4 regions of the Streptomyces sp. NPDC045778 genome follow, and region 1 is predicted to be linked to each of the others. Evidence: riboswitches for the same ligand, from Rfam matches in the RefSeq annotation. Region 1 holds a riboswitch; each other region holds the start of a gene.

Region 1 (3,310 bases):
CCGCGCGGTTCGACTCCAGGTTCGGCGCGAAGCCGCCCTCGTCGCCGAGGCCGGTGGACAGGCCCTTGTTCTTCAGGACCTTCTTCAGCGTGTGGTAGACCTCGGCGCCCCAGCGCAGGGCCTCGGAGAAGGACTCCGCGCCGATCGGGGCGATCATGAACTCCTGGATGTCGACGTTGGAGTCCGCGTGGGACCCGCCGTTCAGGATGTTCATCATCGGCACCGGCAGCAGGTGCGCGTTCGGACCGCCGAGGTAACGGAAGAGCGGCAGGTCGGAGGCCTCGGACGCGGCGTGGGCCACGGCGAGCGAGACGCCGAGGATGGCGTTGGCGCCGAGGGAGCCCTTGTTGTCCGTGGCGTCCAGGTCGAACATGGCCTGGTCGATCAGGCGCTGCTCGGTGGCGTCGTAGCCGACCAGCTCCGGGCCGATCTGCTCGATGACGGCGAGGACGGCCTTCTCCACGCCCTTGCCGCCGTAGCGGTTGGCGTCTCCGTCGCGGAGTTCGATGGCCTCGAAGGCGCCGGTGGAGGCGCCGGAGGGGACGGCGGCACGGCCGGTGGAGCCGTCGTCGAGGCCGACCTCGACCTCGACCGTGGGATTGCCTCGGGAGTCCAGGATTTCCCGGGCTACGACGACGTCGATGGACGGCACGAGCATCTCCTTCTGGGATGTGACGCGGGGTACGCGGGGGTACTGGGGCCGCGCTGGCCCCTGCGAGACGAGCCTAACCGGCTCCGGGGCATCGGCCAGCCGACCGCCCCTCACATGGACGGGCCGGACGGCCGGTGGAGCCTGGCGCGGATAGTTCCCTCATGAAACAAACTACCGGACCAAAAGGTACCGCCCCGGTGCGGCGGGGGGACGCGCACCGGGGCGGTAGCCGGGTAAGCGGGTGGCTCCGGGCGCTGCCGGGGCCGGGGCGGGTCAGCTGAGGTGCAGCTGCTGGCCCGGGTAGATGAAGTCGGCGTCGGAGACGATGTCGTCGTTGAGCTGGTACAGCTTCTGCCAGCCGCCCTTGACGTCGTGCTCCTGGGCGATCTTGGACAGGGTGTCGCCGGTCTCGACCTTGTACTCGCCGTCGCCCTTCTTCACGACCTTGCCGGTCGGGGTCTGGACGGTCTTCTTCTCGACCTGCGGGGCGGCCTGCTGCGGCTGGTGCTGCGGCTGCGCCTGCGGCTTGGGAGCGGCCTGCTGCTGCGGCTGGGCCTGCTGCTGCGGCTTCGGCTTGGCCTGCTGCTGCGGCTGCTGCTGCGGCTGCTGCTGGCCGCCGCCGGAGGAGCCGCCGCCGGTGTACGGGGAGCTGGACAGGCCCACGCCGCACTTCGGCCAGGCACCCTTGCCCTGGCCCGCGAGGACCTTCTCGGCGATCTCGATCTGCTGGGCCTTGGACGCCTTGTCGGCGGTCGGCGCGTACTTCGTACCGCCGTACGCGGCCCAGGTGGAGGCGGAGAACTGCACGCCGCCGTAGTAGCCGTTGCCGGTGTTGATGGACCAGTTGCCGCCGGACTCGCAGGCGGCGACGCGGTCCCACTCGGCGGGAGTGGCGGCATTGGCCGTGCCGGCCGCCATCAGCGGGGCGGCGACAGCGGCACCGGTGACACCGACGACGGTGGCGGCGCGAGTGGCCTTGTCGAGCTTGGTCGGACGGCGGTGCTTGCCCTTGCCGGAACGCAGCATGAAGTGATCCCCTCACCGACGCCTGCGAGGTGAGCTGTCGGGTTCGGGCGGGTGAGTGCCCGGCCGCACGTCCTAGCGCGCGACTTCACCCCTAGCCGTGTCCGTGCGTCCCGCGGTCTCACGACCGCTCAACGTCCGGGCCCGGCACTTACCTTGGGTCCCCCGCTCCTGCCTTCGGCGCTCGAAGCGACGACTGTTCCCGTCCGGCCGTTGGCAGGATTCGGCGTACCGACCGGCGGGGCCCGCTGTGGCGAGCGGTCATGACCGTAGACAGGCAATCATCCGAATTTCAAAGACGATCAGGGCTTCTGAGACCCATCTCTCACTTGCCTCTCACCGCCTTTAAACCGGACATTCATCGCGAACCGCCGGGCAACTGCCCTACTTTTCGCCCGACTTCTCCTTGTCCTCGACGGCCTCGCGCTTCGCGTCCGCGCTCAGTTCGAGCCGCTGACCGGGGAGGATGAGGTCCGGGTCGGAGCCGACGGTCTTCTTGTTGCCCGCGTACAGATCCGTCCAGCCGCCGTCAAGGTCGTGGCTGTCCGCGATCGCCGAGAGGTTGTCGCCGGAGCGGACCGTGTACGTGCCCGCGCCGCGCTCGGCGCCGGGTACCTCACGCGCGTCGCCGCGCGAGGCGTGACGGCCGGGGCCGGTGTCGCCGGACGAGGCGTTCTCGTCGGCGCGGTCGCCGCGGTGGCGGCCGGAGGTCCGCTCGTCGGACGAGGCGTCGGACGGGGCGTCCGAGCCCGGCGTGGCGCCGCCGGAGCCCTCCGGCGAAGCACTGTCGTCCGCAGCGGACTTGCCGGGCTCATCGGCGGGCTTGCGGTGCTTGCCGCCGCTCTGGCGCGATCCGCCTTCGGCGTCCTCGGCGCCCTTCTCGCCCTTCTCGCCCTGGGCGGCGCCCGCGTCCTCGCCGTCCGTTTCGTGACTCTTGTCTCGCGATCCGGCGGAACCGCCGGGCCTCTCGGCCTTCTCGGAGCCGTCCGCGTCCTCGGCGGTGCCCGCGTCGCCGGACTCGGCTCCCTCGCGCTCGCCCTTCGCGTCCTTGTCCTTGCCGGACTCAGGGGAGCCGGCGGACTCGCCGGAGTCCTGCGCGCGCGGCGGGGCCGACGGCAGGCCCGGGTCGACGTCGGCGGCCTCGCCGCCCTTCGCCAGGCCCGCGGCCGGGGCGCAGTTCGGCCAGGCGTCGGGGCCCCGCGCGGCGAGGACGTTCTCGGCGACGTGGATCTGCTGGGAGCGGCTCGCCTGGTCGGCGCTCGGCGCGTAGGAGAGGCCGCCGTACCGCTCCCAGGTGTCCTGGGTGAGCTGGAGGCCGCCGTAGTAGCCGCTGCCCTTGGCGCTCCACGCGCCACCGCTCTCGCACTCCGCGACCTTGTCCCACGTCTCGGCGTCCGCGGCGCTCGCGCCCGACGCGCCGAGCAGCGGGATGGCGATGGCTGATCCGGTGACGCCCGCCGTGACGAGGATCGCCGGTACCTGGCGGGGGCGACGGTGACGGCCTTGGCCGGAGAGCATGCAGGTGCCTTTCGTGGACGACAGGTCAGGCACGGCACGAGTGCGCACGGGCGCGCGGGTGCCGGGCCGTCGTGAACGTAGCCGCAGTCGAACGCCGGTCACAAGTCGGTTCAGCCG
Region 2 (3,310 bases), on a different contig from region 1:
CGACAACCACGCGGGCGTGGACGTCGAGGTCGTCACCTCCTTCGTCACCATGCTCACCGTCGGCGCCCTCGCCGTCGTCATCAACCGCGTCGTGCGCCGCGGCGACGCCCGCCTCGCCTCCGCCCGCTCCATCGCCGAGGCCGCGCAGCGGGCCGTCCTGCCGCAGCCGGACCCGCGCATCGGCGGCCTCGACGTCGCCGCCCGCTACGAGGCCGCGCAGGCCGGCGCCTTCATCGGCGGCGACCTGTACGCCGTGCAGGACACCCCGCACGGCGTACGGCTCGTCGTCGGCGACGTACGCGGAAAGGGCATGGGCGCGGTGGCCGCCGTCGCCGTCGTCATCGGCGCCTTCCGCGAGGCCGCCGAGCAGGAGGCCACCCTGGAGGCCGTGGCGCAGCGCCTGGAGCGTGCCCTCGCGCGCGAGGGCACGCGGCGCGACGGGCTGGACGCCTTCGAAGGGTTCACCACGGCCGTCCTCGCGGAGATCCCGCGCGGCGGCGGGACCGTACGGCTCGTCAACCGCGGCCACCCCGAGCCGCTGCTGCTGCGCGCCGACGGACGCCTGTGCGTGCTCTCGCCCGCCGAACCCGCCCTGCCGCTCGGCATGGGCGACCTCGGCGCCTGGCCCGACCGCGCGGACGAGACCGACTTCCCGCCCGGCTCCACGCTGCTGCTCTACACCGACGGGCTCAGCGAGGCCCGGGACGCGCGAGGCGTCTTCTTCGACCCCGCGATCCGGCTCGGCGGCCGCGTCTTCTCGGGCGCGGACGCCCCCGACGCGCTCCTGTCCACCCTCGTCGCCGAGGTCGTCGACCACACCGGCGGCGGCGCCAACGACGACATGGCGCTCCTCGCCGTACGACGGCCCGTCACACCCCGTGACTGATCCGGGCCCCAGCGCAGCGCAACTGATGCCCCGTCACCTCCGGATGGAGATCGATTCGGCTGCGCTGGGTCATGGCGCGTGCTCAACTCGCCCTATTCGCAACCCTGATGTCCCGTTGTGTTCGTGGCGTAAGCGTTAACGATCAACCCGAACAGCTTGGAATACCGACCCGCTGTCTATTAACGTTCGATAACGCAGCGCGGTCGTCCCAGCCGTCACACCCGGCGGCTCCGCGCGCACGCGCCTAATCCCGCAAGGGAGCCGGGGAACCACCATCTTGGGGTGAATCGGACGCCTCTCGTGTACGCGGACCCGTATCCGCCGTCCGCGAGGAGCGGCCGTAGGAGACCTTCCTGCTCCGAACCCGTCAGCTAACCCGGTAGGCGAGAAGGAAGGAAAGGAGTGCGCCCCCGTGGCGTCCAACCGGCCTGCCCCAGAAGCGCTCTGCATACCGAACGGCAGTCTCACCGAGGGCGGTGTCGGTGGTGACGGCGGCGAAGGACCCGGGGGACACACCGGGTTCGCCGACTACGCCACCTCCTCCGCACCCGCCGGGCACGCCGGGCATGCCGGGCATGCCGGTTACGCCGGTTACGCCACCCAGGAGCCCCCGGCCTCCTGGGAGGAGTGGAACCCCACGGCGGAGACCGTCCGCCCCGTGCGCGGCAAGCACCGCATCCACAAGAAAGGCGGCGGCGGCCTCGCCCGCAGCTCCACCGTCCTCGGCGTCGGCGTCATCGCCGCCGTCGGCGCGGGCGGCATCGCCACCGCGCAGGGCGGCAAGCCGCCCGTCTCCATCTCCCTGCCGGACATGGCGTCCGTCGCGGACTCGCTGCCCGGCGTCGGCTCCCTGGTCGACGGCGACGCCGCGGCGGAGCCGGCCACCGCCGCGGCCGCCGCCCCGCTCAGCTCCGCGGGCGTCACCGACGCCGACGCCCAGCAGGGCACCACGGACGCGGGCGAGGCCCTGCGGGCCCGCATCCTCCAGCAGGCCGAGAACCAGCGCCACCGGGCGGACGACGCGCAGCGCAGACAGGCCGAGGACGCGGCCGTCGCGAAGGCCGCCGCGACCGCCACGGCCCAGCAGGACAAGGCCGAGGCCCAGGTGAAGGCCAAGGCCGCCGAGGAGAAGCGGAAGAAGGAGGAGGCGGCCCGCAAGAAGCGCGAGGCCGAGCGCCTCGCGAAGCTCGCCAAGAGCTTCACCCTCCCTGCCTCCTCGTACGTCCTGACCTCCCACTTCGGCGACTCCGGCGCCATGTGGTCCTCCGGCCACCACACCGGCCTCGACTTCGCGGGCTCCAGCGGCAGCCCGCTCAAGGCCGTCCACTCCGGCACCATCAAGGAGGCGGGCTGGGCGGGCGCGTACGGCTACCGCACGGTCCTGGAGCTGGAGGACGGCACCCAGATCTGGTACTGCCACCAGTCCTCGCTCGGCGTCAGCGTGGGCCAGAAGGTCAGCACGGGCGACGTCATCGGCCGCATGGGCGGAACGGGCAACGTCACCGGGGTGCACCTCCACCTGGAGGTCAAGACGAGCGGCGGCGCGACCATCGACCCGCTGGCCTGGCTGCGGGACAAGGGCCTGAACCCGTGAACCGCTGAACCCCTGACCCCTGGCACCGCGCGGCCGCTGCCCGCGTGGGCCCCTCCGACTCCGGCGGTCCTGGCGACGACCCCCCGACGCCAGGGCCGCCGGTCACGTCCTTCAGCCGAAAACGGCCGCCTCCCGCCGGAATTCCCAACTCCACAAGGACGTTGGCCCCCGTATGACCACTCTTCGCCCTCTGGGATCGTCCGACCTCGAAGTCTTCCCGCTCGCCCTCGGTGGCAACGTCTTCGGCTGGACCGCCGATAAGGACCAGTCCTTCGCCGTCCTCGACGCCTACGCCGCCGCGGGCGGAAACTTCATAGACACCGCCGACGCCTACTCCTTCTGGGTGCCCGGCAACAAGGGCGGCGAGTCCGAGACCGTCCTCGGGCAGTGGATGGCCGCGCGTGGCAACCGCGCCGACGTCGTGGTCGCCACCAAGGTCGGCGCGCTGCCCGACTACAAGGGCCTCTCCGCGAGCACCATCAAGGCCGGCGCCGAGGAGTCGCTGCGCCGCCTCGGCACGGACTACATCGACCTGTACTACACGCACTACGACGACCCGTCGGTGCCCGTCGAGGAGTTCATCACCGCCCTCGACGACCTGGTGCGGTCCGGCAAGGTGCGCGCGATCGCCGCGTCGAACATCACCGCCGAGCGCCTCCAGGAGTCCCTCGACTTCTCCGACCGCGAGGGCCTCGTGCGGTACGTGGCGCTCCAGCCGCACTACAACCTCGTCTCGCGCGACACCTACGAGGGCCCCCTCCAGGAGATCGCGTCCCGCTCCGGGCTCGCCGCCGTCCCGTACTACGCGCTGGCCTCCGGCTTCCTGACCG
Region 3 (3,310 bases), on a different contig from region 1:
ACCTCACCGGCACGGACCTCGACGCCGTCCTCACCGACACCCTCGGCGCCTGGACGGGCGGGTCGGCCGAGCCGCACGTGATGCCCCAGGTGACCGCCGACGACACCGGGCGCGTCGTCATCGTGGACCGCCCCGGCGCCGTCCAGACGCAGCTCCTCATCGGCCGCGTGGGCGCGGACCGGCACGACATCGTCTGGCCGGCGCAGGTCCTCGGCACGTACTGCCTGGGCGGCACCCTCACCTCGCGCCTGGACCGCGTCCTGCGCGAGGAGAAGGGATACACGTACGGCGTGCGCGCCTTCAGCCAGGTGCTGCGCTCCGCGGCGCCGCGGTCCCCGGAGGGCGCCCCGGGCGTCGCCATGCTGGCCATCAGCGGCTCCGTGGACACGCCGAACACGGGCCCGGCCCTCGACGACCTGTGGAAGGTCCTTCGCACCCTCGCCGCCGAGGGCCTCACGGACGCCGAGCGCGACGTCGCCGTGCAGAACCTGGTGGGCGTGGCCCCGCTGAAGTACGAGACGGCCGCCGCCGTCGCCGCGACGCTCGCCGACCAGGTCGAGCAGGAGCTGCCGGACGACTTCCAGGCGAGCCTGTACCGGCAGTTGGCCGGGACCGGCACCGTGGAGGCCACCGCGGCCGTCGTGAGCGCGTTCCCGAGCGACCGCCTGGTGACGGTGCTCGTCGGTGACGCCGCGCAGATCGAGGAGCCCGTGCGAGCCCTCGGCATCGGTGAAGTGACGGTCGTCACCGGCTGATTGCCGCGCACCCGCCCCGGCGGGCATATCGGCACGAACGCCTCGTAACTCAAGGGACCCCGGAGGCTCAGGAAGCCTCCGGGGTCCCTGCATGCTGCCATATGTCCGAATTGACATGGAGGTTGGGTGTCTGCCGTGTGGCGTGCGCTACAAAAGGCAGGATCCGTTTGTCGATTGAAAGATGAGGCGTTTAGCGTCAGTGCGGCTGTCCGTCAGGCACTACGCCGCGTCCGTGGCACCGGACAGTCATCGCCGAGTCCCCGTACGGCGTGAGCCAGGGGAGCCGGGGACCCACACGTCCCTGGGGTGAATCGGTCCCCTTGCCGCGAGGCGAGGAGTCCGTAGGAGACCTTCCTGCTCCGAACCCGTCAGCTAACCCGGTAGGCGAGAAGGAAGGAAAGGACCAGCCGCTTCATGGCGCTCATCCGCCCGACCGGCAAGCACCGCCGCCCGAGCCGCATCTCGCGCACGACCGCGAGCGCCGCGGGCGTCGCCGCCCTCACCACCACGGGTGTCATCTCGGGCCTCGCCGCTCCCGCGCTCGCCGCCGACGCCTCCGCGGACCAGGCGAGCACCGGCCTCACGCAGGCCATCGCCATCAACGACACGCTGGCCGACGAGATCGACGCCCAGGCCGCCGCCCAGAAGCAGGCCGCCAACGACGCCGCCGCCCAGAAGAAGGCGGAAGAGGCCGCGCGCCAGAAGGCCGCCGAGCAGAAGCGCAAGGCCGAGGCCGCCGCCAAGGAGAAGGCGAAGAAGGAGGCCGAGGCCAAGGCCAGGGTCAAGGCGGCGAAGGAGGCCAAGGAGCGGGCCCGCGAGCGCGCCGCCCGCGACGCCGAGCGCAAGCGCCTGAACGCCTACGTCGCCCCGGTCGCCGGCTCGTACGTCTCCACCTCCTACAAGGCCGGCGGCGGCATGTGGTCCTCCGGCAGCCACACCGGCATCGACTTCCACGCCGCGTCCGGCACCTCGGTGCAGGCGGTCGGCGCGGGCACCGTCGTCGAGGCGGGCTGGGGCGGCGCCTACGGCAACAACGTCGTGATCAAGATGAACGACGGCACGTACACCCAGTATGGCCACCTGTCGTCCCTCGGCGTCACCGTCGGCCAGACCGTCACCCCGGGCCAGCAGATCGGCCTCTCCGGGTCCACCGGCAACTCCTCCGGTCCGCACCTGCACTTCGAGGCCCGCACCGGCGCCGACTACGGCTCGGACATCGACCCGATCGCGTACCTGCGCTCCCACGGCGTGAGCGTCTGACGCTCCGCCCGCGGCGCGAGCGTCCGCCGCGCCCCGCGCACTTCCCGAAAGCCCCGGCTCACCGAGCCGGGGCTTTCGCTGTCGGCGGGCCGCGGCGCACACCTTTGGCCAAAAGATATCCATGGATTCCGACGCCCCATCGGAAAACGCGGCCATCTGCAATAGAGTCCGTAGTGACCACGTCCATACGGCGGCCATACAGCGGCCGTCCATGCACCGACCAAAGAGTCGCCGCACCAGCGTCGTCAACGCGTCGCGCGACGCGTTTCCCGGGCATTAAAGCGGAGGTCCGTCATGCGCGTTCCCGCGCACTCGGTCTGCACGGCCATCCGGGACGACATCGTCTCCGGTGTCTACGAACGCGGCACGCGGCTCACCGAAGAACTCCTCGCCCGCCGCTACGGCGTCTCGCGCGTCCCCGTGCGCGAGGCCCTGCGTACCCTGGAGGCCGAGGGCTTCGTGGTCACCCGCAGGCACGCGGGCGCCTGCGTCGCCGAGCCGACCGAGCAGGACGCCGCCGACCTCCTGGAGGTCCGCACGCTCCTGGAGCCACTGGCGGCCGCCCGCGCGGCGCAGCGCCGCACCGACGCCCATCTGAAGGTCCTGCGCGGCCTCGTGCGGCTCGGCCAGGAGCGGGCCCGGCGCGGCGGCGGCGAGGACCTGCGCTCGCTCGACGGCTGGTTCCACGAGACGCTCACCCAGGCCTCCGCGAGCCCCGGCCTCATCGCCCTGCTCACGCAGCTGCGCCACAAGGTCGCCTGGATGTACGTGGCGGACGCCCCGGTCGCGGCCACGGAGCTGTGGGCGGGGCACGGCGCGGTCGTCGACGCGGTCGCCCGCCAGGACGCGGACCGGGCCCGCGCGCTCACGCTTCTGCACGCCGAGCGCGCGGCGTCCGCGTACCGGCCGCGCGCCGGGCGTGTGAGGGGTTCGCAACACGCCGTCAACAAAGTGGGCGTACGGAATTAACAGGGACCCCGTACACAGGACTCGTACCCCGTACACAGGACTCGTATACGGGACGTGCGTACCAACGCGTACCGGACGTCATACGCGGTGTCTGTGAAAGCCCGGCACACCGGAGTGGGAATTCCCCGCCCGGCTTTCCCGCGAGGCCGACGCGTTTGTTCCACCGGCGGTACGCCACCGGCTCATGAATTCCCGCCGCGCTTTTGCCGGCGGGCGCTCTTCAGGAACGCCACCACACGACGAAGCCGCGCGGCCACCGAGTGGTCCGCGCGGCTCCGGCACGCTGTGTCCGACAGTGTCAGACGGTCTCCGGAAGCTCCTCAAGG
Region 4 (3,310 bases), on a different contig from region 1:
AGACGGTCTGCCTCGGGCAGGCCGCGTCCGCCGCCGCGGTGCTGCTCGCCGCGGGCACACCCGGCAAGCGGGCGATCCTGCCCGGCGCCCGGGTGCTGCTCCAGCAGCCCGCGCTGCCCGAGCCGGTGCGCGGCCAGCCGACCGACCTGAGCATCCGGGCGGAGGAACTGCGGCGCACCCGCGCGCTCCTGGAGGAGATGCTCGTCCGGCACACCGGGCGTACGCCCGGGCAGGTCTCGGCGGACATCGAGCGGGACACGGTGCTCGACGCCGAAGCCGCCCTCGCCTACGGTCTGGTGGACCGGGTCGTCCCGAGCCGCAAGGCCGCGCGCCCGGACGCGGAGTGAGGCGGGGGGTGCTTCCGGAACTGCCGCCGCTGCCCGCGCTGACCCGCGCCGAGGGCGACCTCGTCGACGCCTATCTGGCGGTCCTCGACCTCCTCGGCCGGATCAACCCGGCCCGCGCCGAGCACACCTACGGCGGCCTGCGCGCCGCGCAGGCGCTGGTCACCCGGGCGACCGAACTGCGGGACGCGCTGGCGCTCATGCATCAGCGTGGGGAGAGCGAGGTGCACGCGCCGACGCTCGCGCGTGCGCTGCGCGTCCTGGACGGCGAGCGGCGCGCCGCGCGCGTGACGATGCCGCCACCGACGGGGCATTGACCGAGGGCCCGGCGCCGGCGACACGATGAGGGTCCGTCATGATTCAGTCCGATTCACCCCCCATGACCGTGTGTCCCGTGCCACACTTCCAGCCAGACCTCATTCCGTTTTCGGCCTGGCAGCCCGGTGCGCCGGTCGCATCTGACACCGTGGAACGCGCCCCGGACCCAGCGCGCCCGCGCCATCCGTCCGTTGCCGGTGTGCGCGGATGTCGGCCCGAGTCCGGGGTTGCCCCGGAGATGACCAGAGATGATCGCCCCTTCTGCGTAATCGGCGATCGTCCCGGCGGACCCCCGAAGTCGCGCAACTCCCTTACACCACAGCCGGATTCGGGCGTTCCGGCGCTGATGGGGCAATCATCTCCGAGTGTGACCTAGACCCTATTCGGCCGTTGTCCACCGGAACGGGTCAGCCGTGAGGAGCCTCACATACCGCTGATCCGGCTCGGCTTTTTCGCCTCTCTCGGGTGAAGATCCCTTCCGACGACAAGCCCCCGCCACAGGCGGCGGGGCGATCCGAGCGGACGCCGAGTCCTGCCGCCGCCCGGATGCCCGGTCGACATCTGTGCACCGGCAGGAGTGGAGGACCCAGCAAGGCGGGCCGTCCGGCAAGTCCGGAAGGCCCTTGGGGTGAAGTCGCATCGCGCGGCCGGGCATCTTCGCCTGCCCGAACCCGACAGGTCATCCTTCACAGGCGGCTGACGAAGGGTTGCGCATGACTGCGCTGCATCGTGTTCCGTCGCTGCTGACGAGGGCCAGTACGGCTTCGGCTCTCACCCTCGCCGCCGTGGGCGGCACCCTCGTGGCCCCCGGACTCACGGGGGAAGCACAAGCGGCCACCTCGCACGGGACCAAGGCGCTCAAGGTCGCGGCGTCCAAGAAGGGCTCCCCGTACCGCTACGGCGCGGTCGGACCGAACCGGTTCGACTGCTCCGGACTGACGCTCTACTCGTACAAGCGCGTGGGCAAGAAGCTGCCCCGCACCGCCCAGCAGCAGTACAACAAGACCCGCAAGGTGTCCTCCGCCAGCCGCACCCGCGGGGACCTGGTGTTCTTCCACTCCGGCCGGAACGTCTACCACGTCGGCATATACGCCGGTAAGGGCAAGATCTGGCACGCCCCGAAGCGAGGCACCGTGGTGCGGCTCGAAAAGATCTGGACCAACCAGGTCTGGTACGGCCGGGTCCGCTGACCCGGCCCGCGGGCGGCGGCCTTTCTCAGGGCCCGCGCCGTCGCCCGCACAGGGCTCCACCAGCACCTTTCGCCGCCGTCCGGTCAGGGCCCGGACGGCGGCACCACCCCCGACGGCGGCCCGGACGACGGGCCGCGACAGCGCCCCCGCCGACGTCACCCGGCCGGCCCCGCCGTCAGGACGGGAGTGGAGCGGCCCCATGCGGATACTCGTGGACCATGGCCGACCATCACCCCCATGCCACGGGCACGACCAGACCGACCGGTTCCCGGCACACGCGCAACGAGACCCCGCTGGAGCGGGCCGACCGCAACTTCTCCGAACTGCTCCAGGAACTGCGGGTCACCCAGACCGGTGTGCAGATCCTCTTCGCGTTCCTGCTCACCCTCGCCTTCACGCCACGCTTCCCCACCCTCGACTCCGTGCAGCGCGCCACGTACGTCATCACGCTGCTGCTCGCGGTGCTCGCTGCCGCGCTGTTCACGGCGCCCGCCGCGGTGCACCGCACCCTGTTCGGGCGCGGCGCCAAACCACTGATCGTGCAGGTGTCCTCGCGACTCGCCGCCACCGGGCTCGCGGTCCTCGTGCTCGCGCTCACCGGGTCCGTCCTGCTCGTCGTCGACGTGGCCGTGGGCCGCACGGACGGCATTTTGGCGGCCGTGGGCACGTTCCTGGTGTGCGGGGGGCTGTGGGGCGTGCTGCCCCGCCTCGTCGGCCGCACGGACCGGCGGCGCTGACCCCGCGCGGCGGGAGCGTCAGCTCTGCACCGGCACCGACCACGGCAGCGTGATCCACACGGTCTTGCCGCCCTCGTCCGTGGGGCAGACCGTGAGTCTGCCGCCGCACTCGGCGGCGAGCCAGCGGACGATGACCATGCCTCTGCCGTTGTCCTGCTGGACGGCGGCGGGCAGCCGCTTGGGGAAACGCGGGTGGCTGTCCGTGACGCCGATGCGCAGCCGCTCGTCGCGGTCGAGCCGGACGTCCACGGTGAAGGTGGGCGAGAGGCCGAGGGTGTGCTGCACCGCGTTGGTGGCCAGCTCGGAGACGATGAGCCGCACGGTGTCGGCCACGTCGGCGTCGGCCGGAAGGCCCCACTCGGTCAGGATGTCCCCGACGTACCTGCGGGCGGTGGAGACCGAGACAGGGTCGCTCGGCAGGGTGACTGATGCTTCCTGGTGGTCTGCCATGACGGCGCCGTCCCTTTCCCACCGGGACCGTACTTCCGACGCGTGGCGGAAGTACTCGAGGATCGTCCCGGAGCTGGTGCTTCGCGCCAGATTGCCACTCTCGCGAGGGCCGCGCCCGCCGATCCACCGAGATGTGCATATATCTGTCGCTCGAAGCGGTGAACTCTGCGACGGCAGACCGTATTTGGGCGCAACACTGGCAGTTCCTCTACCGTCCCCTACCGGTGGCGCCGACCCCCGGCCTCCGGAAGGACCCAGAAGGAGACAGCCA

The links. Region 1 has a riboswitch for cyclic di-AMP ahead of AC07GB_RS23745 (transglycosylase family protein). Riboswitches for the same ligand answer to the same signal wherever they lie in the genome.
Region 2: another riboswitch for cyclic di-AMP. It lies ahead of AC07GB_RS02770 (M23 family metallopeptidase); the one in region 1 lies ahead of AC07GB_RS23745 (transglycosylase family protein).
Region 3: another riboswitch for cyclic di-AMP. It lies ahead of AC07GB_RS22605 (M23 family metallopeptidase); the one in region 1 lies ahead of AC07GB_RS23745 (transglycosylase family protein).
Region 4: another riboswitch for cyclic di-AMP. It lies ahead of AC07GB_RS20170 (C40 family peptidase); the one in region 1 lies ahead of AC07GB_RS23745 (transglycosylase family protein).

Annotation. Positions count from the first base shown of each region.
Region 1 covers NZ_JBWKJZ010000019.1:13,854-17,163, forward strand. Annotated here, with positions in the region: gene eno (phosphopyruvate hydratase) at 1-652, opposite strand, end outside; gene AC07GB_RS23745 (transglycosylase family protein) at 926-1,678, opposite strand; cyclic di-AMP (ydaO/yuaA leader) riboswitch at 1,683-1,868, opposite strand; gene AC07GB_RS23750 (LysM peptidoglycan-binding domain-containing protein) at 2,060-3,193, opposite strand.
Region 2 covers NZ_JBWKJZ010000002.1:20,918-24,227, reverse strand. Annotated here, with positions in the region: gene AC07GB_RS02775 (PP2C family protein-serine/threonine phosphatase) at 1-886, shown strand, start outside; cyclic di-AMP (ydaO/yuaA leader) riboswitch at 1,118-1,287, shown strand; gene AC07GB_RS02770 (M23 family metallopeptidase) at 1,299-2,480, shown strand; gene AC07GB_RS02765 (aldo/keto reductase) at 2,653-3,310, shown strand, end outside.
Region 3 covers NZ_JBWKJZ010000017.1:130,026-133,335, forward strand. Annotated here, with positions in the region: gene AC07GB_RS22600 (M16 family metallopeptidase) at 1-755, shown strand, start outside; cyclic di-AMP (ydaO/yuaA leader) riboswitch at 996-1,157, shown strand; gene AC07GB_RS22605 (M23 family metallopeptidase) at 1,170-2,015, shown strand; gene AC07GB_RS22610 (GntR family transcriptional regulator) at 2,310-2,984, shown strand; gene AC07GB_RS22615 (HPr family phosphocarrier protein) at 3,283-3,310, opposite strand, start outside.
Region 4 covers NZ_JBWKJZ010000014.1:196,243-199,552, reverse strand. Annotated here, with positions in the region: gene AC07GB_RS20180 (ATP-dependent Clp protease proteolytic subunit) at 1-347, shown strand, start outside; gene AC07GB_RS20175 (hypothetical protein) at 356-661, shown strand; cyclic di-AMP (ydaO/yuaA leader) riboswitch at 1,219-1,372, shown strand; gene AC07GB_RS20170 (C40 family peptidase) at 1,376-1,852, shown strand; gene AC07GB_RS20165 (DUF6328 family protein) at 2,071-2,589, shown strand; gene AC07GB_RS20160 (ATP-binding protein) at 2,608-3,039, opposite strand; gene AC07GB_RS20155 (helix-turn-helix domain-containing protein) at 3,310-3,310, shown strand, end outside.